DNA from 3 places in the Mesorhizobium sp. WSM4312 genome. Region 1 is predicted to be linked to each of the others. Evidence: riboswitches for the same ligand, from Rfam matches in the RefSeq annotation. Region 1 holds a riboswitch; each other region holds the start of a gene.
What was found. Region 1 has a riboswitch for thiamine pyrophosphate ahead of thiC (phosphomethylpyrimidine synthase ThiC). Riboswitches for the same ligand answer to the same signal wherever they lie in the genome.
Positions count from the first base shown of each region.

Region 2: linked by a shared signal. The riboswitch ahead of CK228_RS09325 (YkoF family thiamine/hydroxymethylpyrimidine-binding protein) and the one ahead of thiC (phosphomethylpyrimidine synthase ThiC) in region 1 are both predicted to bind thiamine pyrophosphate.
Region 3: linked by a shared signal. The riboswitch ahead of thiB (thiamine ABC transporter substrate binding subunit) and the one ahead of thiC (phosphomethylpyrimidine synthase ThiC) in region 1 are both predicted to bind thiamine pyrophosphate.

Region 1 covers NZ_NSFU01000036.1:26,716-36,196, forward strand. The annotation lists gene CK228_RS33540 (thiamine phosphate synthase) at 1-132, opposite strand, end outside; gene CK228_RS33545 (thiazole synthase) at 129-902, opposite strand; gene thiS (sulfur carrier protein ThiS) at 904-1,101, opposite strand; gene thiO (glycine oxidase ThiO) at 1,070-2,071, opposite strand; gene thiC (phosphomethylpyrimidine synthase ThiC) at 2,068-3,903, opposite strand; TPP riboswitch at 4,007-4,123, opposite strand; gene CK228_RS33565 (hypothetical protein) at 4,441-4,704, opposite strand; gene CK228_RS33570 (metallophosphoesterase) at 5,196-6,533, shown strand; gene CK228_RS33575 (hypothetical protein) at 6,536-8,602, shown strand; gene CK228_RS33580 (hypothetical protein) at 8,599-9,481, shown strand, end outside.
Region 2 covers NZ_NSFU01000005.1:85,567-95,047, forward strand. The annotation lists gene msrA (peptide-methionine (S)-S-oxide reductase MsrA) at 1-464, shown strand, start outside; gene CK228_RS09320 (hypothetical protein) at 544-861, opposite strand; TPP riboswitch at 856-969, shown strand; gene CK228_RS09325 (YkoF family thiamine/hydroxymethylpyrimidine-binding protein) at 960-1,568, shown strand; gene CK228_RS09330 (ABC transporter permease) at 1,612-2,430, shown strand; gene CK228_RS09335 (ABC transporter ATP-binding protein) at 2,427-3,194, shown strand; gene CK228_RS09340 (ABC transporter substrate-binding protein) at 3,187-4,203, shown strand; gene CK228_RS09345 (isoprenylcysteine carboxylmethyltransferase family protein) at 4,378-5,073, shown strand; gene CK228_RS09355 (DUF3309 family protein) at 5,627-5,791, shown strand; gene CK228_RS09365 (GntR family transcriptional regulator) at 6,245-6,970, shown strand; gene CK228_RS09370 (ADP-ribosylglycohydrolase family protein) at 6,974-8,002, shown strand; gene CK228_RS09375 (PfkB family carbohydrate kinase) at 7,999-8,976, shown strand; gene CK228_RS09380 (ABC transporter substrate-binding protein) at 9,016-9,481, shown strand, end outside.
Region 3 covers NZ_NSFU01000006.1:342,585-352,065, forward strand. The annotation lists gene CK228_RS12440 (amino acid ABC transporter permease) at 1-71, opposite strand, end outside; gene CK228_RS12445 (amino acid ABC transporter substrate-binding protein) at 209-982, opposite strand; gene CK228_RS12450 (RNA polymerase factor sigma-32) at 1,308-2,171, shown strand; gene CK228_RS12455 (M48 family metalloprotease) at 2,189-3,658, opposite strand; gene thiQ (thiamine ABC transporter ATP-binding protein) at 3,917-4,693, opposite strand; gene thiP (thiamine/thiamine pyrophosphate ABC transporter permease) at 4,686-6,302, opposite strand; gene thiB (thiamine ABC transporter substrate binding subunit) at 6,549-7,547, opposite strand; TPP riboswitch at 7,591-7,705, opposite strand; gene CK228_RS12475 (thiamine diphosphokinase) at 7,794-8,438, shown strand; gene CK228_RS12480 (ABC-F family ATP-binding cassette domain-containing protein) at 8,440-9,481, shown strand, end outside.

The sequences.
Region 1 (9,481 bases):
GCGGATCTCCGCGCGCAGCCCGGTTTCATCCATGGTTTTGATGCGAAGCTGAATCAGCTTGACGCCGAGCGGCGCCAACCTTTCGATCCAGGCGGCGCTGTCGACGATCAGGTAGAAGGGATCGAGCTTCATGAAAAAACGGCCCTGCCGACCATCGGTGTCGATGGCACGGCGACGTCGCGCGGTTCGAGCATTCCCGAACTGAACGCCTCACGACCGGCGTCGACCGCCTTACCGAAAGCACGCGCCATGCCGACCGGATCTGCCGCCTTGGCGACCGCTGTGTTCAGGAGCACGGCGTCAAAGCCGAGTTCCATGACGGTGGCCGCGTGCGACGGCCGTCCGAGCCCCGCATCCACAATCAGCGGGACGCCAGGGAAATATCCGCGCATCGAGCGCAGCGCCGTCATGTTGACCGGTCCCAAGGCGGAACCGATCGGTGCGCACCACGGCATCAGGACCTTGCAGCCCGCTTCCAGCAGCCGCTCGGCGACAACGAGATCGTCGGTGGTATAGGGGAATACCGCAAAGCCGTCCTCGCACAGGATGCGGGCGGCTTCAACCAGACCGAACACATCCGGCTGTAGCGTGTCGTGATTGCCGATCACTTCGAGCTTGATCCAGTTGGTGCCGAAGACCTCGCGCGCCATTTTCGCGGTGGTGACGGCTTCCTTGACGGAGAGGCAGCCGGCGGTATTGGGCAGGGTTCTGGCGCCCAGCGAGCGGATCAACGACCAGAATTGTTCGCCGGCCCTACCGCCCGCCATCTCACGCCGCAACGAGACGGTCACCACCGACGTGCCCGATGCCTTGACTGCATCGGCAAGGATGGCCGGCGAAGGATACTGAGCCGTGCCGAGAAGCAGGCGCGACGAAAGCTCGGTTCCATAAAGCTCCAACATGCTAGCCGCCCTGCATGGGCGAGAGGATTTCGATCCGGTCGCCGTCGCTCAACTGGAACTCCGCGCGGTTGGCTTTGTGCACGAGGTCGCTGTTGACGGCGGTGGCGAGCCAATCGCCCTCATAGTCGAGCGCGGCAAGCAACTCGGCCAGCGTGGTGGCGGCAATCTCACGCGCCTCGCCGTTGACCATCAGTTTCATGAGCATGCTCCTTGGTTCTGTCTTGACTGAAAACCAGGTCGGCAGCCTGGCGCGCCATGGCGGGGGCGAGGAGAAAACCGTGACGATAAAGACCGTTGATCGCGATGATCTCACCGTCTGTTTCGACGCGTGGCAAATTGTCGGGAAATGCCGGACGGACACCCACACCGGTTTCAACGATCTCGGCCTCACCAAAGGCCGGATGGAGGGCATGGGCGGCGCCCAGCAGCTCCATCATGGAACGCGCCGTCACCGGTCCGGCGCTCTGGCTTTCAATCATCGTCGCTCCGATCATGAAACGGTGATCGGTGCGCGGCACGGCATAAAGCGGAAAGCGTGGATGAAGCAAACGGACCGGCCGCGACAGCGAGACATCAGGCGTGCGAAGGATCAGCATTTCGCCGCGAACACCGCGCAGCCTGTCATCGGCCGCTGCCATTCCCATGCAGTCTATCTGACGGGCGAATCCCGAAACAGGCCGGGCGTCGCAGCCGAAGTGGAATTTGACACCCATGGTCGCAAGCTTGTCATGAAGTGCCGCCATCGCCGGGCGTGGGTCGAGGTGAGCCTCGTCGGGGAAGAGCAATCCACGCCGGAAGCGGCCGGCGAGGTCGGGTTCCAGGAGCGCAATTTCGTTTTCATCGACGCGCCGATGCCCTGACGTGCGACTGGCGAACCGGTCAAGCTCACCGGCATCACGCGGCGCGGCCACGACCAATGTCCCGGCCCGTGTCACCTGACCCGACAGCACCGCATCCCACCAGTCGGCAGCATCGCGTCCGAGATCCAGCACCGGCTGCTCCGCGCTTTCGCGCTCGCACCATGGCGCCAGCATGCCGCCGGCGAACCACGACGCGTTGCCACCAAGGCCATGCCGCATCTCGGCGACGGTGACCGTCGCGCCGCGGGCGGCGAGTTCGAAAGCGACGGTGAGGCCGGCAACGCCGGCCCCTTTGACGAGCACCCTCATGATGGTTTGGGAGCCTCTGGCACGACCGGTACGCCAGTCTCGTCCGCCTGCATGTAGAGATCGCCGCCCTCCCGGTATTTTGCCGCCATTGCCGCCATGCCTTCCTTCTGGGCCTCGGCACGGATGTCGTGGGAAATGCGCATGGAGCAGAATTTCGGCCCGCACATCGAACAAAAATGTGCCAGCTTGTGCGCCTCCTTGGGCAAGGTCTGGTCGTGGAAGGACCGTGCGGTTTCGGGGTCGAGCGACAGGTTGAACTGGTCCTCCCAGCGGAACTCGAAGCGCGCGCGCGAAAGGGCATCATCCCTGGTTTTCGCTGCCGGATGGCCCTTCGCCAGATCGGCTGCATGGGCGGCTATCTTGTAGGTGATCACGCCAATCTTGACGTCGTTGCGGTCGGGAAGGCCGAGATGCTCTTTCGGCGTGACGTAGCAAAGCATTGCGGTGCCGAACCAGCCTATCATGGCGGCACCTATCCCTGAGGTGATGTGGTCATAGCCCGGCGCGATGTCGGTCGTCAGCGGCCCCAACGTGTAGAACGGCGCCTCACCGCACACTGCGAGCTGCTTGTCCATGTTCTGCTTGATCTTGTGCATGGGGACATGGCCCGGGCCTTCGATCATCACCTGGCAGTCCTTTGCCCAGGCAATCTTGGTGAGTTCTCCAAGTGTTTCCAGTTCGGCGAATTGCGCCGCGTCGTTCGCATCGGCGATTGAACCGGGACGAAGGCCGTCGCCGAGCGAGAAGGAGACGTCATAGGCTCTGGCGATGTCGCAGATCTCCTCGAAATGCTCGTAGAGGAAGCTCTCCCGGTGATGGTGCAGGCACCATTTGGCCATGATCGAGCCGCCGCGCGAGACGATGCCCGTGACCCGGTCGACGGTCAGCGGGATGTAGTGCAGCCGCACGCCGGCGTGGATGGTGAAATAGTCGACGCCTTGCTCGGCCTGCTCGATCAGCGTGTCGCGGTAGACCTCCCAGTTCAGATCCTCGGCGATGCCGTTGACCTTTTCCAGCGCCTGATAGAGCGGCACCGTACCGATCGGCACCGGCGCATTGCGCACGATCCAGTCGCGGATGTTGTGGATGTTGCGGCCGGTCGACAGGTCCATCACCGTGTCCGCGCCCCAGCGGATAGCCCAGACCATTTTTTCGACCTCTTCGGCCATCGACGATGTGACAGCCGAGTTACCGATGTTGGCGTTGATCTTGACCAGAAAATTGCGACCGATGATCATCGGCTCGCTCTCGGGATGATTGATGTTGGCGGGAATGATTGCGCGCCCGCGCGCCACCTCGTCGCGCACGAATTCGGGTGTGACGAAATCTGGGATCGCCGCGCCGAAGGCTTCGCCGTCGCGTTGCAGCTTGCCGCGCATCACCTCGCGGCCGAGATTCTCGCGGATGGCTACGAACTCCATTTCTGGCGTGATGATGCCGGCGCGCGCATAGGCAAGTTGGGTCACCGCCTTGCCCTGCTTGGCCTTGAGCGGCCGATTGCGTATCGGAAATTCCGGTGTCAGGCGCTCGCCGGTGGCGAATCCATTGTCTTCCGGCCGGACGTGGCGGCCGTCATAGGCTTCGACATCGCCACGCGCCGTGACCCATTCGTGGCGAAGCCGGGCAAGGCCTTTTTCGATGCTGGTTTCGACTGATGGATCGGTGTAGGGGCCGGACGGATCGTAGACGGTGACGGGCGGTTCGCCGGCCGTCGGATGGACGGAAATCTCGCGCATCGGCACCCTGATCTGCGGGTAGAGGACGCCGGGCTTGTGGATTTTCCGCGAGGCGGGCAGTGGTCCCGTCGATACGGCGGGGGTGAGGGCATTCATCGTGAGGCTCCTTTGCTCATGCATTGGAGACCCAGTTCTGTGCCGGAAGGATGAAAAGACGCTTCTGTAGACCTGCTGCAACAGGACCTCGGGCGTAAACTCCCGCAAAGCGCTTGCACCGTCCCTACGCCAGTATGAACTGGATCAGGTTCAACGGGTCACTGCGCCGCGAAAGCCAGCAGTATCTCAGCCCCTTGCCGGGACTCCCCTGGTGAATGCCTTAGGTTGAACGGGCTGACGCTATCTTGTCAAGCGCATTCGGGCGCCTTCGGCCGGTGGCGACGACCGGCGGCCAGCCGGGCGGAGAGCTCGCGCATGCATCGGGGACAAGTCACGCCCCGTAGACCGGGGCTGAATGGCCAAAGCCTCATTCGCTTCGTGAAGGATGGAGAAACTGTATTGGCCATGTGCGCGTATCGACCAAGTAGCTCAGGCGGTCACGGATGTGGTTATTCTGGTCGAAGGTGACGAACGGCCTTGGGGGTCACCTCCTTTAGGATTCAGAGGTTGGAAGACGGCTTCTCGCGATCACGGCCATCAGGAAATACCTGTCTTCGGCTCAACCTCGACATGGCGTCCGATCGACCGCAGATATACAGCTATCTCGTTCATGAGATGATCGCGTTCGCCGTAGATTTCAGCAATCCTACGCAGCTGTGGCTCGACGGCCCTCCGTTGCGCTGGCGTGAAATCAGCATCGCCAAAGACGTATCCCAAGTTGCCAATCGCGCAAATTTTGCAGCCGGCGTCCACAACTGCTTGTACGAATGCCGGAATGTCTTTTTCTTGCATGGTCTTCATGTCGAACCTCTCGTGAATGGCGTGCTTGCGCCCCAATCTGCCTTTTCAGCGTGTCCTCTGGGCGGCGCAAGCCCTGAGCGTGACTGTGCACGGGCAACCTCGACTATCCCATCTGCCACGCTCTTTAGAATCGGTGGGGTCTGGTGATCGCAGGCTGGGCCACTCAAAAGCCTGCAAGAAGAAAGTCATGGCGACCATTGCTCAAGATCGCAAGGGTGCGTGCAAGACCTTCCGTTGGCAGTCATGCACGCTCGCTCAGAGATAGTCCGGCCGCGGAAATTCTCCCTTATTCGTAAGAAAGCTCATTGAGCAACTGGGCATTGAGCAACTGGGTCTCACGTCACGGGTCTCGTGTGCTTCACAGCCGAAAAATAGCCGCCGTGGCAATTCTCGAAAAGTGCAGGCTACCTCGTTAAGGACACTGCGGATGATCGTTCGCGCTTGGCAAAAGCGAACGGATTAGTCTATGGCTCTCGGCAGGGGGGCGAGTTATGCGGCGGGTGCGAATCCTTCAAGTAGGCGATATTCACTATCCGGACTGGCATCCTTCCTCTAGCAACATCGATGCCAAGGATAGCAAGTTCGCTCCGAAAATAACGCAGAAGCTACGCGCGTCTTCGCTGCGTGCCGTCTTGACGAAACTTCGGCGGCTGACGACTTCGAAGCCCTTGGATTCGATCGCCTTCATGGGGGATTTCACGAGCCGTGGCGACAAGACCTTCATTGCTTCGGCATTCCAGCATTTCACGTTGCTCTGCCGCGCACAGGGACGCAGTTCAAAGGCGCTTCCGTTGATATTCGTACCGGGAAATCACGATGTGAACCGTGATGACGCGCGCGAACTTGGACCGACTGAGAAATTCAGCGAAATGGCGAGTTTAGCCGCCCGCTTGGGTTGGCAGACCGTTCCCGTGGACCAACCCGTGCACTTCAGACTTCCGACAGGATCCGCAGGCGCAAACTTCATCCTCGTCAACACAGCGATAGGCAGTTGGGAGCTTCAAAACCTTCCCGCGTTCCTTCGTGATCGTCTCGAGGCACTCAGTCCTTCTACAGAGCCTCTAGATCTCGGCTCGCCGGACATCTCGGGACATTCGCCCGCGACACCTCCCAGCGATCCAGACAAGGAGGCGTCCGACGACGAGTATTACGGTCAGATGGACACGCCATACATCTCGCGTGAGATGCTTGCAGGCCTACAGGAATTGCTCCAGCAGCCCGACATGCGTTACGGCATCATAATCGGCCATCACAATCTGCTGCCACAAAAGACTCCGCGCATTACGCCATACGCGGAGATGCTCAACAGCGGATTTGTCAGAACTCAGCTGCTGCAGGGCAACAAGCCTATCGTCTACCTGCATGGACACATACATGCTGATCCGGTCGAGATCGTCAACGATCCAAGGTTTCCGGACGGCAAATTGATCTGCATCTCAGCACCAGAGATACAGTCAGGTTTCAATGAGCTCGTCTTCTTCACGACCGATCAGGGAGAGCTCGTCGGCATCCGACTTATACCCTACCGCACCAATGTCGCCGACGGGACGGTCATGGAAGGCGAACATTGCTTTATTTCGACCATGTCCAACGGCAAGGCCTTTCTGAACAACGACACGTTTGACCTGCTGCGCCGACTGCGCGACCATGCCACCAGGCGCGGGAATGGGTTACTCTTCTGGGACGAGATCACTGAGATTGCTGCCTCCGCCGAGCTCGGGCTAGATCTGGAAGACTCTCTTCTGATGCTCCAAGCGGCGCGCTTCATCGAGATAGACGGCCTCACCAAGGCAAACTCGGCTTGGCGCATTAAGGTAAGGGACGAATAGCGATGGAGAATCCGTTCGGCCCCAACAGGATCGAGTACGAAAGCCGCCCGATACTGTGGTTCAGTCAGAAGTCGGCGTTGATTTCTGCCGCCGCCAAGCCGGTCTTCGTCGCAGGGACGAGAGGCAGCGGCAAGACCAGCATTCTTCGCTCGCTTTCCACAGTCCATATTCTTGAAGACAAAAGTCTCTCGGACCAAGTCGGCAAGCTCGCTTGGTATGGCGTCTTCTTCCAGCTCAATGAGACATTCTCGCCCCTAATCGACAACGCCGTTCTGAACCTCATTCCGGAGCGGATACGCTTCGACACGGCCGCCGTGATCCCGCGGCAATTCGTAATCTTCTCTCACTATCTGGAGCTGAAGATAGTCGAACGCCTGCTCGAGAGCATCGGCCAGCTCAGACGCGACGGCCACTTGAAATACCGGGCCTCCGAAGATAGGGACGTCGCCCTGGCACTGCATCGCGAAGTGCTGCACTTCATACCCCAACCTGCCCGTCTCGACTTCTTCAGCATCGATGAGCTGCGGGGTGGGATAACCCGGTACGTCGACGAATGCTTCAACGCGTTCTTCTTTGCCGCCGATGCCGGAGCGACCGGCTTCAGAGCAACAGACCCTGGCGCGATCATTAACAAGGTCGCGACCGCGATCACTCCACTTTTAAATGGCCCATCTTTCGCCGGTGACAGGGCGCCCTTCTTCAAGATACTGATTGACGACTGTGAAGCACTGACACCGCTCCAACAGCAGTTCCTGAACACCTTGGTGAGAAAGACGCGCGGCAACGTGAAATGGGTCCTCGCCTACATCGGCGGCCTCTACGACACGATCCGGACGATCATACCCGGCCAGTCGCTCTCGAATGCTGACCGGGACGTCGAGAATCTTGATTCAGTCGATCCGAGGGAGTTCGCCACGCTGTGCGAGAACGTGTCGTCGCTTCGGCTGTACTATGCGCTTCCTGACCATCTGCGGAGTGATCTCGAGCGCAACGATGCGCTCAGCGCGTTTTCGCTCAAAAACCGGCTGGGGCGGCTTTCCGTCAATGACATCATCGAGCGGGTTATCATATCGGGTCATTCCGAGGGCAGAGAAGAGCTTGTGGCACTTGCTGATGCAGCACGTGAATTCCTCTCCGTGAATTTGAGGACGGCGGATCAGCAGCAATTCCTTCTTGATCGAAAAGCGCGCCCTTATGCCGAAGGGCTGGCGCTCGCGCTCATGAACCCGGAAATTAAGCGCCGGCCCATGAGCAAGGCGGATGCTTCAAATCTGAAGAGGTCGATCGCCCGGAAACAGGGATGGGCTTTTCTGAAAGCGTGCCAGATGCTGCGTCTGCATGACTACCCGTACGTAGGGCACCAGATCATCACATCATTGAGCGACGTCTGTATACGCGATTTCCTTGATATAATGGGAGAGATCTTCCGCCGCAGTGTTCCGAGTTCCAGTGATCCACGAAAACTGGTGGAATTCATCAACTCGGATTTACAGATTCATCTCGAACAGCAGAGACAGGCTGTGAACGCCGCCTCTCAACGGAAGCTTGATGGACTTCAGGCGCTTTCACATCCGTACGAAGAAGAGAGCGTGCGCATGGTGCGGGCGTTGGGTTACCTGACCGCTCGCCTCCAGACAGAGTTTGCCGAAGAAAATGCTCTAGGAACGACAGAGAGAGGCATTTTCAGGGTTGATCTAAAGGAAATGCGCTCGCTGGTGAACCGACTGGAGCAACCCAGCGGAAAACTGGACGAGGTCCTGCGTCGGGCGGAAAGGGATGGGTTTATCCGGGAGGTCTCCGCCGCCGGCAACTTTGAGGTGGACCGCGCCGACCCCGCATCGAAGGAGATGATGATCAGATTGCATCGGCGATTTGCACCTTACTTCGGGTTCTCCTATCGCGGCCCGTACGAAATCAACACAATCCCTGCGGCGCGGATGGTCGACCTGCTTTTTACCAGGCATCGGCTCCCAGAAGACTGGGCCGACTCGGTGTTTAAGGAGCTCGTCGCGCGGCCCGCACTCAAGACCGAATTCCAGCACTCGCTTTTCGAGAGCGATCTCGAATGACCGCTTCAACTGTCGAGTATCGAGTCTTCGGCCATCTGGCCGTCACCGAGAAGGCGAGAGATGCAGGTACCTGCGAAACGATGGAGGCAGATATCGCGATCGTCGCGCTTGGATGGGAAACGCGTTTCGCCGCGTTCGAAAACCATCTTGACCTGAAGGTCGGCAAGATCGTGGTTCTGGACTTTGCTCTGAAGGAAGCGAACGTCCCAGCCGTCGAAGAAAACCGGCGAAAGCTCATCGCTATGGGTACCCGATGGGGCGTCGAAGTGACTGTGATCACCCTCGAGCCTTCCATCGAGTATCAGAAGAACATCAATCTCCTCGATCACCTGCTCACTCAGATGGCCGCTTCATGTGGCTCATACGAAGGAAGCCTGCGGAAGGTTTTCGTCGAGTGCTCGACGATGCCGCGAATCTACATCCAATGGCTGATTGCGGTGGCATTCAAGAAAATGTCGATTCAGTCTCTCGAATTCGGGTACGCCGAAGGTATCTACGGGAACGCGATCGGCAAAGAGGATTTTTCCAGCGGCTTGGACCGATACGTCACCGTCCCTCATCTTCAAGGCAGCGGAGGAATGGGCGAAGAGAAAGTCCTGCTCGTGGGGATCGGAGGAGATGCCGACGTATTCTACGGATTGATCGATATCGTCAGTCCGGAACGGATCTCGCTCCTCGTCCCAAGAAGCGACAAGAATGCGCATATCGATGCTTTGCTCGATCAACAGGTGGCCAAGGTACGTGAAACCCACCGGCTCGAAGATGGCGAAGTTCGCGACATCCAGGCTTTCGGGCTGATGGCCCACCTCGATGCTTTCGAGACGTATCTCGACGGGTTCGGCTCGCGTGCGGTGGTGAACGTTTTTGTCAGCGGCCCGA
Region 2 (9,481 bases), on a different contig from region 1:
AGGATCTGATACGGCGCTATCCCGGCGTCATCTCCACGCGCGTCGGCTATAGTGGCGGCGATGTGGCCAACGCCACCTATCGCAACCACGGCACCCATGCCGAAGCCATCGAGATCAATTTCGATCCGGCAGTGATCAGCTATCGCACGCTGCTGGAGCGCTTTTTCCAGATCCACGACCCGACGACGCGCAACCGCCAGGGCAATGATGTCGGGTTGAGCTACCGTTCGGCGATCTACTATACGAGCGACGAGCAGAAGCGCGTCGCCGAAGATACCATTGCCGATGTCGATGCCTCCGGCCTGTGGCCAGGCAAGGTCGTCACGGAAGTCGCGCCGGCCGGTGCCTTCTGGGATGCCGAGCCCGAGCATCAGGACTATCTGGAGAAATATCCAAACGGCTACACCTGCCACTTCGTCAGGCCGGGCTGGAAGCTGCCGGTTCGCGAGAAGGCCGCATCCTAACGATTGGGCAAACGCATCGTTGGGAATGATATCGAAAAGCCGCTGGATGTCCGGCGGCTTTTTCAGTTTGGGCAATCACTTACTTGCCGCAGTTGTTGTCGTTCACGGTGGGGGCCGTCGCGTTGCCGTTGGCATCGGACTGCGCGCCTTGCGGATTGGTCGGGCAATTGCGATCCGCATCGGAGTTCATGTCGCCCGGCGCGATGGTCGTGCTGTTGGTAATTGCCGGATCGACCGTATCGGGCGAAGCCGGCGTGCTCGGGTCTACAGTCACTGACCGGCCGCTGCCGCCGGACCCATCCATGCCGTTTGCGGTGTTGCTGGTGTAACGCTTTTGGCCCGGTGCGCTGAAAAAACGGCTTTCCCTTCCGTTCGAATGGTGCTTTAACGCGCTCATCCACAGGGGTGCTCCGTACGGTCGGGGCTGAGACGGGGGCGGCAAGCCCACAGACCCTAGAAGCTGATCTGGGTAATACCAGCGGAGCGAGGCGGGCGATGTTTTCAGGCGCACAGATTTCCCTTTATCCCATGGCCGACGATTTCGTCGGTGTCATCTTGGGCGCGCTCGGCGCGCTCGACCCCTACCGGGACAGGCTCCGTATCGAGACCGACGACATCTCGACCTTGCTGGTCGGGCCACCCGAAGTGTTGTTCCCGGCGCTGCGCGACCTGTTCGTGGCGGCGGCGCGGAGCGGCAAGCATTGCGTGCTGTCGGCCGCCATTTCGCGCGGCTGTCCCGGCGAGCCGGACGATCCGATCTGCCGCTCCGACGCGTTTGGCGGGCCTGTCGGGCCGCTCGGGCCGCGCAAGGAAGCCGCCATCACCGCCGTGCGCAATGCTGCTGCCACCGGCCAGCCGGCGGCGGCGCAATTCTCGCTCTATGTGATGGGCACCGGCGACCACATGGATGAGATCTATGGCTGCATCGATTTCCTGAAACAGTCCGGCGTCTACGATCGCTCCAAGAACTTCTGCACCAAACTGCGCGGCGATACCGGCGCGATCTTTTCGGCGCTGAATGAAGCCTTCTGCCGCTTCGGGCCGGGCGCCGGCCACGTAACCCTTGACGTCACGGTTTCCGCCAACAGCCCCACCGCTGTCTGAACAGAACGCGCCTTCGTCGCGCGGCCGTCAAGGTTATCCTCTCTTGGTCTCATCGTCGTCAAGCCGCCCGCGGCAGCTCGCGGGTCTCTTCGCCAAGGCAGCACCGGCCGTGATGTCGGTCGGGTTGCTGCTCGTGGCCTGGGAACTCTACGCAAATTATTCCGGCATCAAACCGACGATCCTGCCGGCGCCGTCGCGCGTCTTCGAACAGGCAATGCTCAATCGCGAGGCGCTGATCGACAACGCCATTCCCACCATCCGCGCCACGCTGATGGGCTTTGCCTGCTCGCTCGGCGCCGCTTTCGCGCTGTCTATGCTGGTCGACTTCTTCCAGCCGCTGCGGCGGGCGCTGTTTCCTGTCTTCATCGTCAGCCAGACCTTGCCGCTGGTGGCCATCGCGCCGCTGGTGGTGTTGTGGTTCGGCTTCGGTTTGACGCCGAAGATCATGCTGGTGGCACTGGTCACCTTCTTCCCGATGCTGGTGGCTCTGGTGCAGGGCTACGAGGCGACCGAGGTGGAGATCGGTCAGATGCTGCGCGCCATGGGGGCAGGGTGCTGGCGTGTCTTCGTGCTGGCGCGGCTGCCTTCGGCACTGCCGTATTTCTTCGCCGGCCTGCGGATATCCATCACCTATGCCGTGGTCGGCGCCATCTTCGCCGAATATGCCGGTGCGGCCAAGGGACTAGGCATCTACATGCTCAACGCCAAGAACAATTTCCGCCCCGATCTGGTGCTGGCCGCGGTCGGCGTCAGTGCCGCACTCACGCTGATCCTGTTTGGGCTGACGGCGCTCTTGCAGCGCCTCGCCATGCCCTGGGAACGGATCGACCGCCAGCCGGCAGGGAAGGGGCCGGGGCGATGAGCCGGCTCGAATTGCGGCATGTGCGCAAGGCGTTTGGGGGCCTCGACGTGCTCGCCGACATTTCGCTCAGCGTCGGTGCCGGCGAATTCGTCTCGATCCTTGGGCCTTCGGGTGCCGGCAAGTCGACGCTGTTCCAGCTTCTGACGGGTGCCGAGCATGGCGAAGGCGAGATGTTGTTCGACGACACGCCGCTCGACGACCATGGCCGGCATTTCGCATTCATGCCGCAGCGCGACGCCCTGATGCCGTGGCGGCGCATCCTCGACAACACGACACTCGGGCTGGAAGTGCAAGGCGTCGGACGCCAGGCGGCGCGGGCGCGGGTCGCGCCGCTGCTTGCCGAGTTCGGGCTCGCCGGCTTCGAGCGGCATTTTCCGGCACAGCTTTCCGGCGGCATGCGCCAGCGCGCGGCGCTTTTGCGCACCGTGGTGCAGGAGCGCGACATGCTTTTGCTCGACGAGCCGTTTGGCGCGCTCGACGCACTGACCCGCGCGGCCATGCAGCGCTGGCTCGAGCAGATGTGGCGGCATCATCGCTGGACGGCGCTGCTGATCACCCACGATGTGCGCGAGGCGGTGTTCCTGTCCGACCGCATCTATGTGCTGTCGGCGCGCCCGGCCCGTGTGTTGCGCGAGATCACGGTGCCCTTGCCGCGTCCGCGCGATCCGACCGGCGCCACCGCGCAACAGGCCGGCGCACTCGAGGCCGAGATCCTCGACATCTTGCTCAACCCCCAACCATCCAAAGGACATGACCATGACTGATCTGACACGCCGGCAGGCTTTGCTGCTCACCCTTGCCAGCGGTCTTCCGCTGATCGCCGGAGCGAGCCGTGTCTTCGCCGCGACGCAAAAAATCACCGTCGCGCTGGACTGGACTGTCAACACCAACCACATCGGGCTGTTCGTCGCCCGCGACAAGGGATTTTACCGCGAGGCCGGCCTCGAGGTCGACATTTTGCCCTACAGTAATACCGGCGCCGGCACGCTCGTCGCCAACCGCGTTGCCGATTTCGGCATCAACGGCACCATCAGCCTGTTCACCCAGAAGACCGCCGGGGCCGACTTGAAGGCCGTCTACGCCGTGGTGCAGTCGGAGACCGGCCGCGTGGTCTTCAATGCGGCGCGCAGCGAGATCAAAAGTCCGAAGGACCTTGACGGCCTGACCTATGGCGGTTTCGGCAGCGCCTGGGAAAACGCACTGATCTCGACCATCATCCGCCACGACGGCGGCAAGGGCAATTTCGAAACGGTGACGCTCGGCACTTCCGCCTATGAAGCGCTGGCCAATGGCTCTGTCGACTTCACGCTCGAGGTCTCGACCTGGGAGGGCGTCGAGGCCGAACTCAAAGGCATCAAGCAGCGCAGCTTCGTCTATGCCGACTACGGCGTGCCCGACGAGCATACGACGCTGATCTCCTCGAGCGAAGCCTATCTCGAAGCAAACCCGGCACTGGCGTCGGCTTTTATTCAGGCAACGCGGCGCGGCTATCAGTTCACCGTCGATCATCCAGCCGAAGCCGCAGCGCTGCTGATCGCCGCCAACAAGGATGCCTTGACCAATCCGGCGTTGATCGAGGCGTCGCTGAAGGCGCTGATCGACGGGCATTATCTGCGCGCGAAGAACGGCGCCATCGGCACGATGGATCCGGCCAAGATGGACGCCATCGGCGACTATCTCTTCAAAGCGGGCATCTTGCGCGACGCTGATGGTAAGATCCTGACGCAGCGCCCTGATTTCACGAAGTATTTCGTAAATCTGAATTTGGGATGAGGCTGGACAAGCATCACCCGGTAGCGGACGGCCTGTTCCGTTAGGTTCGCATGCGGGGGGCGTCCCGCACCCGCATGCTTTCGCAGGAGTTGTCCCGTTTGATGCCGATCCGATCGTCCCGGTTAACCCCCCGGCAATGGTTGCGTGCAATGGTCGCTTCGAGGGATCATCGGGGTGTTTGCGTTGCTCACGTCAAAAAGTGAAGCGTTTTCGCATAATAATGAGGGCGGATTTTTCTCCGCGGCGCGAAAGCGTGACATACTGGTCGATCTGCGCGAAGGCTTTTTTCGCCTCTGTGCCCTGGCCTGCGCGGGGCTGTTCGTCTATCGCGGCATGTCCCAGCTCGTGGAGGACCCGACCCGGATCAACGCCGCGCTGGTGGCGATTTCCGAGATCCTCACTTTCACCTGGCTGCTTCTGTCGCGGCGTCCGGTGACGCGTGACTGGAATCCGCTTACGGTCGTCGTCTCCGTGACCGCCAGTTTCGGTGTCGCGTTGATCAGCCTCCAGCCTGGCATAGCGCTTGTTCCGGTCTATTTCGCCGCGCCGCTGCAGTTTGTTGCGCTGTTGTTCGTCATCTGGGGCAAGATATCGCTTGGCCGTTCCTTTGCCATCCTGCCTGGCAATCGCGGCGTGATGACCGGCGGCGCCTACCGGATTGTGCGGCACCCGATCTATGCCGGCTACCTCGCCGGCCATGTGCTTTATCTGCTGTCGGCCTTTTCCTTCCACAACCTCGCTGTCTATGCGGTAATCACCTACATGCAGCTGTATCGCATCCTGCGCGAGGAGGCCCTTTTGGCCGCCGAACCGGAGTATCGCGCTTACATGGAACGTGTGCGCTACAGGCTGTTCTACCGCCTGTTTTGAGGGCAGGATTGTCGATTGAAGAGGCTGGGGTCCGCGATCGGCCGGTCGCCATACCGGTCCGCGCGTCGGCATTGGTGGCGGAACCAATCCAAGCAATCCGTCCAGCCCGAGCAATCCCTCGTACGCGAGCAATCCCAATCATCCGAGCCTGCCGGGTGTCGTAGCCCAGATGTCCAACAGCCAGGTGGCGCGTATGAAGAAGCGCTGCGTCGACGTGCTCAGCAGCGAGGGCAGTTATGATCGCGACCTGCGTCAGCTCTGCCTGTTGATCGCCCGCCGCTGAAGCCAGGGGCGCCAGGAATGGACGTGCGCAATCGGCGTGAACCTTTTTGACGGTCTGACCTCCGGCCGTTCGGAAGCCCGTCTCTCGGGCGGGCTTCCGCGTGTCTGGCGCTGTCAATTCCTACCCTGTATCTATCGGGATATCGGATCCTTCCTTCGCCGGCGAACATTAGGGGCGGAACGGTAAGGCGGCTCGAACGTTCTCATTTTCGAAACACTGCAAATGACGGTGTTCGAAACCGGCGCACCAGCGCCCACGGGAGCGGGAACCATGACCTTAGGCACGATACTCATCATCCTTCTTGTCCTCGCGCTGCTTGGCGGCTTTAGCGGGCTCGGCGGCGGGCCGTTCTATGGAACCGGCTACTATGGCGGCGGCGGGCTCGGGCTTGTGCTGCTGATCATCATCATCCTCGTCGTACTAGGGCGCATCTAGCTGCCTGCAAGCCGCCGGGATGATCGAAATCTCGAGACCATGACGGGGCCCAGGCGCAGCGGATTGTGATGCAAGCCAGCCGGCTTGTGATCCGCCGTCACGCGGGACTGGCGTATTGTGATTTCGGTCCACCCCCGAGGAAACTACAGGAGAGGGTCCCCACCCCTTCATCCTCCTCCAAGGCCCGCGCCGGTATCCCGGAGCGGGCTTTTTTGCCGGGGTGACCGAGACGCTTGTGCCGCCGGTGTCGCTGATCGTTCCACCCGGGCTTCCAAGGCCTCGACGATGGCTGGCCCGAGCCCCTTGCTCGGCACGTCATTGGCGATTTTGCTGACGCCATTGTCCGAAACAGGCAATTTCCAGTCGCTGCCTGGGGTCTCGGCATCGCATTGACAGGAGGTTTACAGCCATATATTGAACAGGACCATACAGGTTCATTGAACAGGTATGCATATGAAGCGGCGCATGGTTCAACTGTCTCCCGGAACGGGCAAGCCCGAGCAGATCGCGACCGTTCTGGAACATGAAATCCGCTCCGGCGTGCTCGGCTTCGGAGACCGCCTGCAAAGCGAGAACGAGCTCGTCCAGCGTTTCTCCGTCAGCCGCAACACGGTCCGCAAGGGCCTCGAGGAACTGTCCAGCCGTGGGCTGATCACCACCAAGGTTGGCATCGGCTCCTTCGTCACCTTCGACGGCAAGCCGGTCGACGACGCGATCGGCTGGTCGCGGGCGCTGGCCAATGCCGGCGCCAATGCCGAAACGAGGACGCTGCGGCTGGAGATCATCGAAGACGCCGATCTCGCTGCCTTGCTGGAGATCGAAAGCCCCTTCTTCATCGCCGTCGACCGTGTGCGCACCAATGCCAGCGATGGCCACGCGATTTCCATCGAGCGCAGCCGCCTGCCGCTGTCGCCGGAGCTTGAGGATGTGCCGCTGCGCGGCCTGCGCGAAGGATCGCTGCACCAGACGCTGCGCGGCGCCGGCCTCATCCCCGACCATGGCGAGGAATGGGTCGGCATCGAGATGCTCAACGCCGAGGACGCGGCCATCCTGGGTTGCCCGCAAGGCACGCCCTTCCTGCGCGGGCGGCGGCTGACGCGCGCGGCCGACGACCGGCCGATCGAATATGTCACCAGCCTGCTCAATCCGGCGCATTTCGCGCTGCATATGAGGTTCTGAGCGATGCCGGACACGCTTGATCGCGCCATGGGCGCGCTTGTCGGCGGGGCGCTGGGAGACGCGCTCGGCATGCCGACGCAGCTCCTGTCGCCGGCGCGCATCGCCGAGCTCTACGGCCGTGTCGACGATTTCGTCGCGCCCTTCGCCGAGCATCCCGTGTCGAAGGGATTATTGGCCGGCACAATTACCGACGATACCGAACAGGCGCTGCTGCTCGGCCGCATCCTGGTTGTTTCAGGCGAGCGCTTCGACCACACGCGCTGGGTCAACGCGCTGCTCGACTGGGAGCGCGAGGTCAAGGCGCGCGGCAGCTACGATCTGCTGGGGCCGTCGACCAAGCGCGCCATCGACGCCATCAACAAGGGCGTGCCGGCCGAGGAAGCGGGGCGCAGCGGCGACACCAATGGGGCTGCCATGCGCATCGCGCCTGTCGGCATCATGATGCCGCTGGAGCCACTCGACGCGTTCGTCGCCAAGGTGGCCGAGACCTGCCGCGCCACGCACAACACCTCGATCGCCATAGCCTCGGCCGCAGCGGTCGCGGCGGCCGTCAGCCGTGGCGTTTCCGGCGGTGACTGGCGCGCCGCCTCCGACAGTGCCGTCGCGGCGGCGAGGCGAGGGGCGACACTTGGCCATTGGGTGACCGGCGGCGACATCGCCTCGCGTATCGTCTGGGCGCAGGATCTGGTGCGCGGCAAGGCGGCGGGGGATGCGATCCGGCTGATCACCGACCTGGTCGGCACCGGCGTTGCCAGCCAGGAATCGGTTCCGGCCGCCTTCGCTGTGCTGGAAGTCGCCGGGGGCGATCCCTGGCAGGCGGCTGTGATCAGCGCCAATCTCGGCGGCGACACCGACACGATCGGCGCCATCGCGGCCGGTATGGCCGGCGCCTGCACCGGCTTTTCACTGTTGCCGCAGCAGCATATTGCCCGGCTTGTCGGCATCGACATGTCAGAGGTGCGCGCGCTTGCCGCCGATCTCGTGGCGGCAAGGGTGGCCAAGACCGGGTTCGGCAAGGACGCGGCCGAATGAGCGGGCGCCTCGTCCATATCGGCAGCGCGGTGGTCGACTATGTCTACCGCATCGACGCCTTGCCCGCGCCGGGTACCGAGAAGACGGCATCGAGCTTTGCCCAGGTCGCCGGCGGCGGCTTCAACATGATGGTCGCGGCCTCCCGCACCGGCATGACAGTGGTGTTCGGCGGCCAGCTCGGCAGCGGGCCGAACGGCGATTTCCTGCGCGCCGCCTTCGCCGCAGAAGGCATCGAGACACTGACGCCGCCATCGCTTGCGATGGACAGCGGCAATTGCGTCGCCATGATCTCGAGCGATGCCGAGCGCACTTTCGTCTCGTGGCCGGGGGCAGAAAGTGTGCTCACCCTCGACATGATGGCGCCCGTATCGGCGGCGCCGGACGATTGGGTATTCACCTCTGGCTATACGCTGAGCTATGCGGGAAGCCGCGACGCGCTCACAGACTGGATCGAGGCGCTTCCTGCGCAAACACCGTTCGTCTTTGACCCGACGCCGATCATTTCGGACATTCCGCGCCCGATCCTGTCGCGGGTGCTTGCCCGCACCACCTGGCTCAGCTGCAACGCGGCGGAGGCCGCCGACATTGCCGGCTCCGGTGACGTCGAGAGCCTGGCGGCGCGGCTGCTCGCCGACCGTTGCCCCCGGGCCGCCGGCGTCGTCATCCGCTCGGCGGCCAAGGGCTGCCATATCAGGCTGGCCGACGGCATGGCGCAGACCATTACCGGCTTCAAGGTCACGGCAGTCGACACCAACGGCGCCGGCGACACCCATATCGGCGCTTTCATTAGTGCGTTGGCGCGCGGTACGCCGCCCTTCGAGGCGGGGCGTTACGCCAATGCAGCGGCGGCCATTTCGGTCACCCGCCATGGCGGCTCATCGGCGCCGACCGATGCGGAAATCCAGACTTTCCTGAGCCAGGCCGCCGCGACCGGCGCGCCGGGCCAGAACCAGAAGGCCCATCAGACAGCCTGACAAGCCCCGCCAAGCGGGCAAACAATGAGAGGAACCGACATGCGCATGCCAAGATTGACTGCCCTGCTGACGGCGACTGCCGTTTTCACCACCGCACTCACGCTGGCCGCCAATGCCGCCGAAGTGCATGTGCTCAACTGGAAAGGCTACGGCGCCGACGAGCCCTGGGCGGTCGCCGCCTTCGAGAAGGCGACCGGCAACAAGGTCGTCAACGACTTCTTCAATTCCGAACAGGAAATGCTGACCAAGATCCGGACCAATCCGGGGCTTTATGACGTGGTCATGATCAACGCCGCCTTCAACGACCAGGCGATGGCGGAAAAACTGATCCAGCCGATCGATACGTCGAAATTGCCGAACTATGCCGACATCAGCAAGGATAAGGCCGGTTCGCCGATGCTCGACCATGACGGCAAGGTCTATGGCGTGCCATGGGTGTGGGGCCTGACCGCGCTCGCCATCAATGAAAAATCCTTCGACAAGCCGCCGACGTCGATCGCCGAAA
Region 3 (9,481 bases), on a different contig from region 1:
ACGGTGAAAATCAGGGCGGCCCAGAGCAGCGAAGGCAGCGACTCCAGCATCAGTTGCAGCCAGTGCGGCACGAAAGACCCTCCAGAATGGTCGAGATGGCTTCATTGAAGCGCGAATGCGTCAGCCATATCTAGACAAAAGCGGCGAGCCGTCAAAGACGGCCCGCCGCTGGTGCATTACAGGGGCGACAACTCGCCCTCACTCGAAATTACTTCGAGACGTCCTGGCCGAAATAGGTGTCGGCGATCTTCTTGTAGGTGCCGTCGGCCTTGATATCGGCCAGCGCCTTGTTGATGGCGGCAACCAATTCCGGATCGCCCTTGCGCACGATGACGCCGGAATAGTCGGCGTTTTCCTCTTGCGCGGCGATCTTCACATTGGCGTCGGGCTTGTGCTTCTTGAAGTCGAGGAACGACAGGCTGTCATTGATGGTGGCGTCGGCGCGGCCGGTCAAAAGCAGCTGGATAGACTGGTCGAAGCCGTCGGTGCCGACCAGTTCGGCGCCGTTCGCCTCGGCCAGCTTGCCGAAGTTCGAAGTCAGCGACTGCGCCGACTTCTTGCCCTTGAGATCGGCGAAAGTCTTGATGTTGGGGTTGTCGCCGCGCACGATCAGCACCGCCTTGGAGGCGATGTAGGGATCGGAGAAATCATACTTGGCCTTGCGGGCGTCGGTGATGCCGACCTCGTTGATGACGGCGTCGTAGCGCTTGACGTCGAGACCGGCGATCAGCCCGTCCCATTTGCCCTCGAGGAACTCGACCTTGACGCCGAGCTTGTCGGCGAGCGCCTTGGCGATCTCGACGTCGAAGCCAACCAACGCGCCGGACGCGTCATGGTAGGTGAAGGGCGCGTAGGTGCCTTCCGTGCCGACCTTGATGACGCCGACCTGCTTGATCTGATCGAGATTGGCGCCGGCATGGCCTGATGTGGCCGCCAGGGCCTGCAGTGTTCCGGCGACGATAAGCGATTTGAGCCATTTCATATTTTTGTGATCCCGTCCTTGGCCTGATGTCTGGCCTGCTGTGAGGGTTGGAAAATGACAGATGCGAGCCGAAAGAATAAGGAACCTGATTTCAAAAACAAAGAAATCCTGAAACCAAATTCTCCAAATACGAGTCCGTGCAGCGACTGAACGTCCCCGGAGACCGCGTCGAAATCGCCCGGACAGCATCACTCGCCCGCCCGCGCCAGCGGAACCTTTCTCGCGCATGGCAGTTTTGGCTGTTCTAGGGCGCGACGCCGCGATTTCAACCGGTGCCCTGCCAAGTTCGTAACATCGGGTATATCGCCTGAGCAGGGAGCGCCTCATGATGGAAGATACGGCAGGACGGATCATGGTCCGCGCGGCGATGAAGGCTCCCTATCTCGAACGCGACGAGGAACATCGGTTGGCCTTGCTCTGGAAGCAAGACAACGACCAGAACGCCCTGCACAGCATCACCGTGGCGCATATGCGGCTGGTCATTTCCATGGCCTCGAAATTCCGCCATTACGGCCTGCCGCTCGGCGACCTGATCCAGGAAGGCCATGTCGGCCTGCTCGAGGCCGCCGCCCGCTTCGAGCCCGAGCGCGAGGTGCGGTTTTCCACCTATGCGACGTGGTGGATCCGGGCCTCGATGCAGGACTACATCCTGCGCAACTGGTCGATCGTGCGCGGCGGCACCAGTTCCGCGCAGAAAGCCCTGTTCTTCAACCTGCGCCGCCTGCGCGCCCGGCTGGCGAACGGCGCCGAGCCGCTTTCCAACACGACGCTCTACCGCGAAGTGTCGGTTGCGCTTGGCGTCTCCGAGGCTGACGTGGCGATGATGGATTCACGGCTGTCGGCGCCCGACTCCTCACTCAACATGCCGCTTGCCGACGATGCGGGCGCGACCGAGCGGATGGACTTCCTGGTTTCCGACGATCCGCTGCCCGACGAGATCGTCGGCGACAAGATCGATGTCGCGCGCCGTTCGCTTTGGCTGCGGGAGGCGCTTCACGCGCTGAACGCCCGTGAACTAAGGATCATCGAGGAACGCCGGCTGAACGACGAGGGCGCCACGCTCGAGGCGCTCGGCGAGACGCTCGGTATTTCCAAGGAACGCGTCCGCCAGATCGAGGCCCGCGCCATGGAAAAGCTCAAAGTGGCGCTGGTGAAGCAGAACCCGGAATTTCTGGCGACAGCCGCCTGATTCCGCGTAGCGGGATCCTATTTGTCGGTGACGATCTTGACCTTGTCGCCGGCCGAAACCGCGGCCCCCGGCGACAGCGCGTTGAGCACGCGGAACAGATCGAGCTTGCGGTCGACGCCGACCATCTGCGCGGCGAGCGATCCCATGGTCTGCCCCGGCTGCACGGTGAGCACGCGGATGTGCAGCGGCTTCAGAGCCGCTTTTTCAGCGGCACTCAGGATGCGGAACGACCCGCTGACCGAACGCGCCACCGCCTCCAGCGAGGTGCTGGCCGAGGGCGCCGCGGTCAGCAACCGGTAGACCTGGCCGCCGGCACGGATCACCGCGATGTCGAACTGCCAGCCTTCAGCACTGGCATGCGCGGTCGCGGCCTCGTTGCCGTTGATGGTTTCCTGCTTGACGCTGCTGTCATCGAGACCGGCCACCCAGCCGCTTCTGATGTAGTCGGTCAGGGCGCGGTTCTTGTCGATCGAAACCCCGTCGAAGCGGATCGCAATGTCGCCCGGCCCGGTCGCCGTCACCGCCGCCGCCGAATTGTCGATGATGAAACCGTCCGGCACCGTGAACGACACGCCGAGACCCGGATGCAGGAAGGTCTCGCCACGCACATAGCCTTCTTCCGGCGTGTCGCCATAGAGCAGGCCGTCTATGCCGGCGAGGAAGGAATCGCGGTCGCGGGTGCCGACGCCGGGCGCGCCGAACTGGCGGGCATGGCGCTGCGCCAGGTCGATGCGCTGCGGCGTGTTGGGGTGCGTCGCCAGGAAGTCGAGGCTGGCGTCGGTGGCGCCGCTGATCGAGCGGAAATCGGTATAGGCCGACATCGACTGCAGGAAGCGGCCGGCGGCATAGGGGTCGTAGCCAGCTTCGCCGATCGACTTGATGCCGATGGCGTCGGCCTCGAGCTCCTGGTTGCGCGAGAACTGCGCCAGCCGGAGCTTGCCGCGGATCAAAGCCGCCTTGGCGGTCGGGCTGTCGCCGAGCACATCGGAAACCACTTTGGTCGCCAGGCCTTCCTCGGCCTCCAGCTGCTGACGCTGCAGGCCGTGATTGGCGGTGACGTGGCCCATCTCATGCGCGATGACGGCGGCGAGTTCGGACGAATCATTGGCCAGCGCCAGCAGACCGCGCGTGATGTAGAGATAGCCGCCCGGCAGCGCGAAGGCGTTGACGTTGGGCGAATTGAGGATGGTGATGCGGTAGGTCTGGGTCGGGTTCGCCGACACAACGGTCAGATTGCCGACGACCTTGGCGACCATGCGCTCGAGCTTGGGATCGGAATATTCGCCGCCATAGGTCGCCAGGATGCGCGGATGCTGCGCCTTGGCCAGTTCGGCGAGCTTGTTGTTGGCACTGACATTGTCGACCGTGATCGGCTTGTCGGACGGCTGGAAGCCGGATTCCTGGACTTCCGGAGGCGTGAACATCTGGCAGCTTGCGAGCGCCACGGCAAAGCCGGCCAGCGCCAGAAAGCGCGCTAGCGGGTTCATTCGTAGCTTGTCGACGCCGATCGCCAGAGCGGCTTCCTTTCAGGTCCCGGCGCATGACCAAGAAAATCGGGAGCGATCTTCGGAACCTGTCATGCGCAAATACAAATTTCTACGGCACCCGATGCGCGTCCCCTGGGGCGCGCGGCGGATGCAGTAGGCAAATCACGGCCTGTGCCGGACCAGTAGGGCGGACCTAGCCACACTACTTCTGCCAAGGCAAGCAAGCGCCCCTTCGCCTGATACCGGTTTGACCGTAAATTATGTCCGCTTCCGGGCAATATCTCGTGATACGGCATTGCCGGCACCTGCACCGATATAGCGCCGGAACGCCTCCGGACCAGCCCCGGCAAAGAAATCGTCCGCGCTGCCGGTGGCGGCAACGGCGCCATCGTCCAGAAACACCACATTCTGGCCGATGCGGCGGGCGTCCTGTGGCTGGTGCGTGACGAACAGCACCGTCATGCAGCGCTCCGCATGCACACCGGCAACCAGGTCGAGCATATCGTCACGCAAGGCGGGCCCGAGCGAAGCGAAGGGCTCGTCGAGCAGCAGCACCGGGCGATCGCGCACCAGCACGCGCGCCAGGGCGACGCGCTGGCGCTCGCCGCCGGAGAGTTCGCGCGGCAGCCGCTTGTCCTTGCCGCCAAGGCCTGTGCGTTCCAATGCCTCGGCAATGGCGGTTCGATCGGCTTCGGTCAGCCGCAGCGATGGCGAGCGGCCGAGCCCGACATTCTGCTCGACGGAGAGATGCGCAAAAAGGTTGTTTTCCTGAAACACCATCGACACCGGCCGCGCAGCCGGAGGATCGGCGCCGACATCGACACCGCCGATCACCACACGGCCTGACCGCGGCGTCTCGAAGCCGGCGACGAGGTTGAGCAGGGTCGACTTGCCCGAACCGCTCGGCCCCATGATGGCGGTGATTTCCGCCGCCGCGAAGGCGACATCGAAGGTGAGCGGCACCTCGCCATAGCTGAACGAGACCTTGTCCAGCCGCACCGGAACACCCTTCCCTCTCATCGCCCCGTCAGACATTGCAGACCTTGTCTCTTCCCAGCCAGTCCGCCGCCAGCACCAGGGCGAGGCAAACGAGGCCAAGCAACAGCGCCAGGCCGGCGGCGTCCTGCGTGCGGTAGCTGCCCATGCGCGCCAGGAGAAGGTAAGGCAAGGTCTGCACGGAATCACTGCCGAACAGTGCGATGACGCCGAGATCGCCGAGCGACAGCGCCATGGCGAAGGCGAAGGCAGTGGCGAGCGGCCGCCGCAATGACGGCCAGTCGACCAGCCGCAGCCTCGCCCAGCCGGAAATGCCGAGCTGCGCGCAGAGCCGTTCGTGGCGCTCGCTCGCCGCGTCATAGGCGGGACGGACGGCCCGCAGCGCGAAAGGCATAGCCATGACCGCGTTGACGGTGACGACCATGACCGGGGCGATGGCAAAGACATCGCCGGCATGGCGCAGCAGGAGGAACCAGCCGGCTCCGATGACGATCGGCGGCACGACCAGCACAAAACCGGCGCCGGTATCCGTGGCATGTTCGAGCAGTGTTCCTGGACTGGAGCGGCGGTTCAACGCGAGTGCCCGCCGCGCCATGGTCAGCGCCAGCGACAGCATCACCGAAAGCAGCGCCGACAGGAAAGCCAGCACCACACTGGTCAGCGTCGCCTGCCGGACTGTGGCCTCGCCGGCGAGCCGGCCGAGATCGGCGCCCAAGCCTGCCGAGACGGTCGCGGCCATCGGTCCGACAACGAACAGCAGCGCCAGCACGATGAGCACGGCGTTGAGTGACGCCTCCGTCGTATTGACGGAGAGATAACGGCGCGGCGCCACCGGCAGGTTGGTGTCGCCGACGACATTGGCGCCAAGCCGCGTCAATGCCAGCACCATGACAAAGGTCAGCGCGATCTGCAGCAATGTCAGGGCGACCGCCCGCGCCGGGTCGAAATCGAAGCGCAGTGCCTGGTAGATGCCGACCTCCAGCGTCGTCGCGGCCGGGCCGCCGCCGAGCGTCAACACGATGGTGAAGGAGGTGATGCAGAGCATGAAGACCAGCCCGGCGACACCCGGCAGAGCGGCGCGCAGCGTCGGCCATTCGATCAGCCGGAAGGCCGGCCGCGCCGCCATGCCGAGCTGGCTTGCCAGCCGCCACTGGTCGGCGGGAATCGTCTGCAGCGCCTCGAGGAACAGGCGGGTCGCCAACGGCAGATTGAAGAAGACGTGGGCCACGAGAATGCCGGACAAGCCATAGATCCCTGGCCAACGCTGGCCGCCGACGGCGCTGAACAGGCCGGCGAAATAGCCGGCACGGCCGTACAGCGCCAGTATGCCGAGCGCCGCGACGATCGCCGGCAGTGCCAGCGGCACGGCGAAGAGCTGCAGGATGAAGGCGCGGCCGAGGAAACGCGGATGCCGCGACAGGGCGCGCGCCACCACCAGCGCCGGGATAACCGAAAGCAGGGTCGAGAGGGTGGCCTGCCAGAGCGTGAAGCGCACAACGCGCAGCAGATAGGGATCGAAGGCCGCCCAAGCGCCCGAGAAATCGTGAGCGCCTTCGACAAGCAGCCCAGCAAACGCGCCGCCGATCAGCAGCGTGATCGCGCCGAGCGCAATGATGCCAGCGCTGGCGCGGGGATCAGCGCGTTGCACGATCGACCGCCAGTCTCCGCATAGCGACACTTATAGAAGGTTGCGTTCCTTGGCGCCCCCCTCTGTCCTGCCGGACATCTCCCCCACAAGGGGGGAGATTGGCTGTTTCAGCGCCTCGCTCATACCTATAGCGTCGGCGATTGGCGAAATCACCGATAGCATTCGATCTCCCCCCTTGTGGGGGAGATGTCCGGCAGGACAGAGGGGGGCGCCGTAGAGCACTCATCTTTCGATCATATGGCCAAACTATTTGCTCATCACCGCCAGCCATTCATCCACCCAGGCCTTGCGGTTGGCGGCAACCTCCTCGGGGCTGAACAGCAGGGTCTTGGCCGGCTTGACCAGTTTGTCGAAGGCCGGGTTGAGCGGCTTGTCAGTCTTGCCTGCCGGGAACATCCAGTTGGTCTCGGGAATGGCATCCTGGAATTTCGGCCCGGTCATGAAGGCGATGAATTTTGCAGCCAGCGGGTTCTTGGCTCCGGTCGTGGTGATGCCGGCGACCTCGATCTGCAGATATTCGCCTTCCTCGAAAGAAGCGGCCTGGTAGCGCTGCGTGTTCTCGGCGACCATGTGATAGGCCGGCGAGGTCGTGTAGGACAGCACCATCGGCGCCTCGCCCTTGGTGAACAGGCCATAGGCCTCGCTCCAGCCCGGCGTCACGGTCAGCACCTTCGTCTTGAGCTTGGCCCAGGCTTCCGACGCCTTGTCGCCATAGACCGACTTCACCCACAACAGCAGGCCGAGACCCGGCGTCGAGGTGCGCGGATCCTGGATGACGATCTTGTCGTCGGCACTGCCTTCGACCAGTTCCTTCAGGCTCTTCGGCGGCGTTTTCAGTTTTTCGGTGTCATAGACGACGGCGAAGTAGCCGTAGTCGAAGGGAACAAAAGTATCGTCGCTCCAGCCACCCGGCACGTTGACATCGGAGACCGCGCCATGCGGGGCAAACAACCCGCTGGCCTTGGCATCGGCGGTGAGATTGGTGTCGAGGCCGAGCACGATATCGGCCTTGGTCGACGCGCCTTCGAGCTTGACGCGGTTGAGCAGGGCCACACCATCGGCGACCGAGACGAACTCGACGTCGCAGCCGCATTCGGCCTCGAATTCCTTCTTCACCACCGGGCCTGGACCCCAGTCGGCGGTGAAGCTCTCATAGGTGTAGACGGTGAGCTTGTCCTTGGCCAAGGCCGGCCCGGACAGCGCCACGACCATGGTCGAGACAAGAGCGTATAAAAGCGTGCGCATCGGCGCCTCCTTCGTTCGAATTGAAAGGAATTGAGGCGTCGGACTGTCCGAGACGTCTAATCCCTCCGCCGGTACAAACCGGATCAGGTTCAGCGGGTTGGCGAGACTGCCTCTCAGCCGGTCCGCGAAGATCGCGTCCGGCACCCCGTTAGAGCGTTTTGACACATAGGCCGGGTCGGGGAACCGCGCAAGTGGCAGTTTGCCGGCCTTCCGTTTCCGCTGCCGGGCTGGTACAGGCCACCAGATATGAGCACATTCACCATTCTGCTTGGCGGCGATCTCATCCGCACGCCCCGGCTCGACCGCCAGGTCGGAGGCTCGCGCGTCATCGCCGCCGACGCCGGCATCGGCCATGCGCGGCTTCTGGGTCTTGTGCCTGAATTGTGGGTGGGCGATTTCGATTCCGTGCCGGCCGACCTGCCTGACGATCTCGCCGCCGTGCCGCGCCGGACCTTTCCGGCGGAGAAGGACAAGACCGACGGCGAACTGGCCATCGCCGCCGCACGCGAGCGCGGCGCGACCAGCCTGGTGCTGGCGGGCGCGTTCGGCGGCAAGCGCGCCGACCACGCTTTCCTGCATCTGGCGCTCGCCCTGCGCCTGGCCGAGGCCGGAACGGAGGTGCTGTTGACCAGCGGCGCGCAGGAAGGCGTACCCTTGGCGTTGGGAACGGCTGGCTTCGACTATGCCGACGGCACGCTGTTTTCGATCCTCGGCTTTTCCGAGCTTGTCGGCCTGACCGTCACCGGCGCCAAATGGCCGCTCGACCAGGTCGAGGTGGCCTTCGGTTCGTCGCTGACCATTTCCAACGAGGTCAAGGGCCGCCTCGAAATCGCGCTCGGCCACGGCCGCGCGCTGCTGCTCGCGCATCCGTATCCACTACCTGAAAGCTGACATGGCCCCGCCCCTTCTCAATCTCGACGGGATAAAACTGACCTTTGGCGGCACACCGCTGCTCGACGGCGCTGCCTTGACCGCTTCGGCTGGTGACAAGATCGCGCTGGTCGGCCGCAACGGGTCCGGCAAGTCGACGCTGCTCAAGATCGCCGCCGGCCTGATCGAGCCGCAGGATGGCGAGGTGTTCCGCCAGCCCTCGGCAACCGTCCGCTATCTGCCGCAGATGCCCGACATGGAAGGTTTCGCCACCGTGCGCGCCTATGTCGAGGCGGGGCTTGGGCCAGCCGACGATCCTTACCGCGCCTCCTATCTGATGGAGCATCTTGGTCTCACCGGCGAGGAACGGCCGGGCGATCTCTCAGGCGGCGAGGCCAGGCGCGCGGCCCTGGCCCGTGTCATGGCGCCGGAGCCTGACATTCTGTTGCTTGACGAGCCGACCAACCATCTTGACCTGTCGGTCATCGAATGGCTGGAAGAAGAGCTCGTGCGCACCTCATCGGCGCTCATCGTCATCTCGCACGACCGCCGTTTCCTCGAGCGCGTGTCGCGCGCCACCGTCTGGCTCGACCGTGGCCAGACCCGCAGGCTGGACAAGGGCTTTGGCCATTTCGAGGAATGGCGTGACCAGGTGCTGGAAGAGGAAGAGCGCGAGCAGCACAAGCTTGGCCGCCAGATCGTGCGCGAGGAGCACTGGCTGCGCTATGGCGTGACCGCACGGCGCAAGCGCAACATGCGCCGCTTGGGCGAGCTGCAGACCATGCGCCAGCGTTTCCGCGGCCATCGCGGCGCCGAAGGCACCGCGACCATGGTGGCGAGCGACGCCGCCGAATCCGGCAAGCTGGTGATCGAAGCCAAGAACATCGAGAAGAGCTTTGGCGACCTCACCGTGGTCAAGGGCTTCTCGACCCGCATCCAGCGCGGCGACCGCGTCGGCCTCGTCGGACCGAACGGCGCCGGCAAGACGACGCTTTTGAAGATGCTGACCGGCGACTTGGCGCCGGATGCCGGCTCGGTGCGGCTCGGCACCAATCTGGAAATCG